2 regions of the Arthrobacter sp. JDC6 genome follow, and region 2 is predicted to be linked to the other one. Evidence: riboswitches for the same ligand, from Rfam matches in the RefSeq annotation. Region 2 holds a riboswitch; the other holds the start of a gene.
What was found. A riboswitch is a leader RNA that binds a small molecule or an ion and turns the genes downstream of it on or off. The one in region 2 is predicted to bind glycine.

Region 1 (3,401 bases), 360 kb from region 2:
CACCACCCACACGGCGGGAATGCCACCGGGCATCTTGAACTTCGACGCCGCATGCAGGTGCGGCCGGCGGCGCCGGAAGGAGATGTAGCTGGCGAGGATGATCGACCAGACGAAGACGAAGCAGACCGCAGACACGGTGGTCACCATTTCAAAGGCCATGCCAACATCCTGGCCGGCATACATGAGTACGACGCCGGACAGCAGCAGGACGCAGGACAGGAACAGCGCGTTGCTGGGCACCTTCCTCGTGGAGAGCCGGCTGAAGATACCGGGGGCGTCGCCTTCCTGGGCCAGGCCGAAGACCATGCGGGACGTGGAGTAGATGCCGGAGTTCGCGGAGGACATCGCCGAAGTCAGGACCACCAGGTTGACCACCGTGGCCGCGGCGCCGAGGCCGGCCAGGGAGAACATCCCGATAAAGGGGCTGTGGCCGGCGGCGAACTGGGTCCACGGGGTGACCGCCATCAGGATGACCAGCGCACCGACATAGAAGAGCAGCACGCGGACGGGGATGGCGTTGATGGCCTTGGGCAGCGTGCGCTCGGGGTTCTTGGCCTCGGCGGCGGTGGTTCCCACCAGTTCGATGCCTACGAAGGCGAAGACTGCGATCTGGAATCCGGCCACGAAGCCCATGAACTCATTGGGGAAGAACCCGCCATGGCTCCACAGGTTGGTGAAGCTTGCGGTGCCCGCGTCGCTCTGGAAACCGGTGAAGATCATGAAGAGTCCCACGATGATCAGGGCTGCGATGGCGACGATCTTGATGAGGGCGAACCAGAACTCGGTCTCGCCGAACGCCTTGACGGTGGCGAGGTTCAGCAGGAGCAGGATGCCCACCGTGGCCAGGCCCGGGACCCAAAGTGGCAGCGCCGGCCAAAGTTCCTTTGAGTACCCTGCGATGGCGATGACGTCGGCGATTCCGGTGATCACCCAGCAGAACCAGTACGTCCAGCCGGTGAAGAATCCGGCCCACGGCCCCAGGAGATCGGCGGCGAAATCACTGAAGGACTTGTAGTTCAGGTTGCTGAGCAGCAGTTCACCCATGGCCCGCATGACGAAGAAAAGCATAAAGCCGATGATCATGTATACGAAGATCACGGATGGGCCGGCCGCGGAGATGGTCTTGCCGGAACCCATGAACAGGCCCGTGCCGATCGCGCCGCCGATGGCGATGAGCTGGATATGCCGGTTGGTGAGCTGCCGCTCCAGGTGGGGAGGCTCGCTGCGGGCTGCCGTGGCAGCGCCTTGGCTGCGGGCTGGTTCGCCGTTGGACGTGGGGGGATGAATCGCCATGAGGAACTCCATCGATAAAGCGGCTTTTGGGTGCCGCAAAAGATTTGGTTCCTCCCCGCTCTGTAGTGGACCTGAGAGTTTCCGCAGCAAAAGCCGCTTGCACCGCCGGTGAGCCAGGGTCATGCCCGGCTGCTTTCCAGAGTTGCCTGTCCGCGGCGGTACGTGGGCCTGAGAGTTTCCTGGGGAGGGTTTGCTCCTACGGCGCCTGCTGGATGTACCCGGCAGGGCTCTCCCGCCGCAGGTCGAAGGCGTATTCAGTTGGAAGCCGCAGGCTTTTTGGGCCACGGCCGGTCATGCAATGGGACAGGCGCCGACTGGTGGGCTGCTCCGGATACGCTGAGCCAGCCACCGGCGGCGCCAATCCCGGGGTTCAGTGTGGTGTCCGTCACGATCGAATGTCAAACCCCTCCCGACACAAGCGGGGAAGAACGGCGTCACGTGCCCCTCGAGCCCCGCACGGAAGCCGCCCGATTTGCCACGGACGGGTCTATCCCGGTACCTTGTGAGCCGAATCACCCACATTTGAATAAGCCTTTCGAGCTGTGACGGGAGAGTCCTCCCGGCGAAACACCGGTCAGGCGCCGTAGGAGCAAATCCTCCCCAGGAATCTCTCAGGCCCCCGTACCGTCACGGCGAGGCGACTCTGGAAAGCAATCAGGCTTCTGCCTGGTTCACCGACGGTGCAAGCGGTCCCCTGCCAACAGCAGGCAACGCGGAATCTCTCAGGTCCAATACAGAGCGGGGAGGAACCCATCCCACGCCGTGCCACCTTCGGCCGGCCAGATCTGGAGTTCCTCATGACGATTCATTCGCATCCAACATCGTTTGTTGACCGCCATATCGGCGCGCGCCGCCAGGCCGACATCGACACCATGCTCAAGGCCATCGGCTACGACAGCCTGGATGGCCTGGTTGACGTGGCCGTCCCCGCGCCCATCCGCCAGGAAACTGCGCTCAAGCTGACCGACGCCCTCAGCGAGGTTGAAGTCCTCACGGAACTGCGGAAGCTTGCCGCCAAGAACAAGACGGCAGTCCAGATGATCGGCCAGGGCTACTACGACACCGTGACTCCGCCGGTGATCCGCCGCAACATCCTGGAATCCCCGGCCTGGTACACCGCCTACACGCCCTACCAGCCGGAGATTTCCCAGGGCCGGCTTGAGGCGCTGCTGAACTTCCAGACCATGGTGCAGGACCTGACGGCGCTCCCGGTAGCCAACGCTTCCTTGCTGGACGAGGCAACGGCGGTGGCCGAGGCCGTGCTGCTGATGCGCCGCGCCAACAGGTCCAAGGCAGCGAAGGACGGCAAGACGGTGCTCGACGCCGACTGCCTCCCCCAGACCATCGCCATCGTGCTGGGCCGGGCGGAGGCGCTCGGCTTCGAGGTGGAGGTCGCCGACCTGTCCAAGGGCCTGCCCGACGGCGACATCAACGGCGTCGTGCTGCAGCAGCCCGGGGTCTCCGGCCGCGTGTGGGACCAATCCGCCGTGATCGCCGCTGCCAAGGACGGGGGCGCGCTGGTCACCGTGGCTGCGGACCTGCTGGCCCTGACACTGATCACACCTCCGGGCGAGCAGGGCGCGGACATTGCCGTCGGCTCCACCCAGCGTTTTGGCGTGCCGCTGTTCTTTGGGGGGCCGCACGCCGCCTACATGGCCGTCCAAAAGGGAATGGAACGTACCCTCCCGGGCAGGATCGTGGGCGTCTCCAAGGACAACGCCGGCACGCCTGCCTACCGGTTGGCCCTGCAGACCCGCGAGCAGCACATCCGCCGCGAGAAGGCCACGTCCAACATCTGCACCGCCCAGGCGCTGCTGGCCATCGTGTCCTCCTTCTACGCCGTTTACCACGGCCCCGACGGCCTGAAGGCGATCGCAGAGACCGTCCACCACAAGGCCAGGGTCCTGGCAACAGCACTCACGTCACTGGGCCGCGAACTGGTCACGGACTCCTTCTTCGACACCCTCACCGTCCGCGTTCCGGGCAAGGCCGCCAAGGTGATCACCGCCGCTGAAGCCCGCGGCATCAACCTGCGCTTCATCGATCCGGACACGGTGGGCGTCTCCGTTGATGAGACGACGACGGCGGCAACACTTTCCGCCGTCGCC
Region 2 (3,401 bases):
GGGCAAGGATGTTGGCGCTGATGGCCATGCTGAACACCCTGTTCCGGAACAGGGACATGTCCAGCAGGGGGTGCGCCAGCCGCTGCTGCCGCTGCACGAACACCGCCCCCATGGCCAGGCCGAAGGCGATGGCGCCCAGACCTGCCGCCCCTGGACCTTCGGTGGCAACTGCCTTGATCCCGTAGACAACGGGCACCATGACCAGCATGGAGAGCAGGATGCTGGGGATGTCCACCTTGCCGGGTGCCGGATCCTTCGATTCCGGGATGAGGGCCGGTCCAAACGCCAGCAGGGGGAGCATGAGGGGGACCGCCACCAGGAAGACGGCACCCCACCAGAAGTGCTCCACCAGCCAGCCGCCGAAGATCGGACCCAGGGCCGCGCCGCCGGAGAATCCGGCGGCCCAGATGGCGACGGCCAGCCTGCGGCGATTGGGCTCGGGGAAAATGTTGCGGATCAGCGACAAGGTGGACGGCATCAGCATGGCGCCGAAGAATCCCAGGGCGGCGCGGCCGGCGATGAGCCATTCCGGCGCGGGTGCAAAAGCCGTCGCAACGGACAGCGCGGCAAAGCCGATGCTGCCAAGGATGAGCAGCCTCCGCCGCCCAATCCGGTCGCCGAGGCTTCCCATTGATACCAGCAGCCCGGCCAGCACCAGGGGGTAGGCGTCAACGATCCACAGCAGCTGCACGCCCGTGGGTTCCAGGGCCCGGGCGATGGCCGGCAGCGCGAACGTCAGTGCGGTGTTGTCCACCGCCACCAGCAGCACGGGAAACATCAGCAGCCCCAGCGCCAGCCAGTCGCGCCACGGAGGACGCACGGAAGTGCTGCTTGCCTGCCCGGTTGCAGAACTCTCGATGGAAGTGGTCATGAGATAACTATACCGTCCGGACGGTATAGTTTAAAAATGCGATGGTTTTCCTTATTCCTGCACGGGGGAGGGCATGATGGAGGGCATGCCCCGAAAGCCTGTTGCCCGTGACGCGGTCCTTGACGCCTTCGAGTCCCTGCTGATTGAAGTGGGTGAGCGGGCGGCCACCCTCGATGCCGTGGCGCGCAGGGCCGGCGTATCCAAAGGCGGCCTCCTCTACCACTTTCCCAACAAGGAAGCCATGATTGCCGTGTTGCTCGACCGCCTGGAGGGCCTGGCGGGCGAGGATGCCGATGCCATGGCGTCGGCAGCTGAAGGCGCCGCGGCCTACTTCATCCGTTCCTCGGTCTGGGCGGATACCCCTTTGGACCGTGCCATCGTGGCCGCCACCCGGCTTGCAGAGGTGGCCCACGAGGAGACGCGGCGCCGCTTCGCGGCCATCCAGCAGCGCTGGCTGGACGAAATTGCTGCGGATGTGGGACCTGGGCTGGCCAAGGCAGTCCTCTATATGGGGGACGGCCTGTACTTCAACGCCATGCTGTCCGTGGCCCCTGCGCCGGCCGGGGGAGCGGCCGCTGACGTGGAGGAACTCCTGGCCGCGCTGGAACGGCTCCGCAGGTAGCTCCGTCATTTGCCGGGAGGGGTTGCCGCGTAGGACAATAGAAAGTTGTGAGGGCTGTCACCGGCCTTCATGATCCAACAAATGAATAGCCTTTGATCTGCGGCGGGAGAGTTCTGCCGGAAGTACAGGCAGGCGCCGTAGGAGCAAATCCTCCCCAGGAATCTCGCAGGCCCCCGTACCGCCGCGGCGAGGCACCTCTGGAAAGCAGCAGGCAGTCTTATTCTCTTTTGGAGAGGTAGGGACTGTTGTGCTCACCGACGGTGCAAGCGGGTCCTGCCCAGGCAGGGAACGCGGAAACTCTCAGGTCCAATACAGAGCGGGGAGGAACCCGAATAGCTGTGGCGTACCCTTCGCCGCCTGAGTAAATGGAGTTCCTTCGTGTCGGTTACCCCAGCCTCCACCACTTTCGTAGACCGCCATATCGGCGCGCGCCGCCAGGCCGACGTCGACACCATGCTCAAAGCCGTGGGCTACGACTCGGTCGATTCCCTTGTGGACACCGCGGTTCCCAAGGTCATCCGCCAGGACACCGCCCTTCGCCTGCAGGACGCCCTCAGTGAGGTTGAAGTCCTCACGGAACTGCGGAAGCTTGCCGCCAAGAACAAGACGGCGGTGCAGATGATCGGCCAGGGCTACTACGACACCGTGACTCCGCCGGTGATCCGCCGCAACATCCTGGAATCCCCGGCCTGGTACACCGCCTACACGCCCTACCAGCCGGAGATTTCCCAGGGCCGGCTTGAGGCGCTGCTGAACTTCCAGACCATGGTGCAGGACCTTGTGGGCCTGCCCATCGCCAACGCTTCGCTGCTGGATGAAGCAACGGCGGTGGCCGAGGCCGTGCTGCTGATGCGCCGCGCCAACAGGACCAAGCCCGCGGCAGACGGCAAGACCGTCCTGGACATCGACGTGCTGCCGCAGACCATCGCCATCGTGCTGGGGCGTGCGGAGGCGCTCGGCTTCGAGGTGGAGGTCGCCGACCTGTCCAAGGGCCTGCCCGACGGCGACATCAACGGGATCGTGCTGCAGCAGCCCGGCGCTTCCGGCCGCGTCTGGGACCAGTCCGCGGTGATCTCTGCAGCGAAGGACCGGGGCGCGCTGGTCACGGTCGCTGCGGACCTGCTGGCCCTGACACTGATCACACCTCCGGGCGAGCAGGGCGCGGACATTGCCGTCGGCTCAGCCCAGCGTTTTGGCGTGCCGCTGTTCTTTGGGGGCCCCCATGCCGCCTACATGGCTGTCCGCAAAGGCCTGGAGCGTTCCTTGCCTGGCCGCCTGGTTGGGGTGTCAAAGGACGACGCCGGCACGCCTGCCTACCGGTTGGCACTGCAGACCCGCGAGCAGCACATCCGCCGCGAGAAGGCCACGTCCAACATCTGCACCGCCCAGGCGCTGCTGGCCATCGTTGCGTCCATGTACGCCGTTTACCACGGCCCCGACGGCCTGAAGGCGATTGCCCAAACGGCGCACCGCCACGCCCGTAGCCTGGCGGCCTCGCTTGCGGCCGCCGGCGTCGAGGTGCTGCACACGAGCTTCTTCGACACCCTTACGGTCCGGGTCCCCGGACGGGCTGCTGGCATCATCGCCGACGCCGAGGCGCGGGGCATCAACCTGCGCAGCGTCGACGCCGACACCGTAGGCATCGCCCTCGATGAAACCACGACGGTGGCCATCGTCGCCCAGGTTGCCGACGTCTTTGGCGCCACGGTTGCCGAGGTCCAGGGCGAGGGCCAGGGCTTTGGGCTGGAGGCCGCCGTCGAGCGTTCCTCCGACTACCTGCAGCACCCGGTCTTCAACACGCACCGGTCTGAAACCCAGCTGCTGCGTTACATCCGCAAGCTCTCGGACCGCGACCTGGCGCTGGACCGCACCATGATCCCGCTGGGTTCATGCACCATGAAGCTGAAC

Region 1: another riboswitch for glycine. It lies ahead of cycA (D-serine/D-alanine/glycine transporter); the one in region 2 lies ahead of gcvP (aminomethyl-transferring glycine dehydrogenase).

The regions. Positions count from the first base shown of each region.
Region 1 covers NZ_CM151278.1:3,988,023-3,991,423, forward strand. The annotation lists gene cycA (D-serine/D-alanine/glycine transporter) at 1-1,293, opposite strand, end outside; glycine riboswitch at 1,344-1,439, opposite strand; glycine riboswitch at 1,440-1,538, opposite strand; glycine riboswitch at 1,830-1,930, shown strand; gene gcvP (aminomethyl-transferring glycine dehydrogenase) at 2,091-3,401, shown strand, end outside.
Region 2 covers NZ_CM151278.1:3,627,214-3,630,614, reverse strand. The annotation lists gene ACV095_RS16795 (MFS transporter) at 1-871, opposite strand, end outside; gene ACV095_RS16790 (TetR/AcrR family transcriptional regulator) at 957-1,493, shown strand; glycine riboswitch at 1,587-1,684, shown strand; glycine riboswitch at 1,711-1,818, shown strand; gene gcvP (aminomethyl-transferring glycine dehydrogenase) at 1,872-3,401, shown strand, end outside.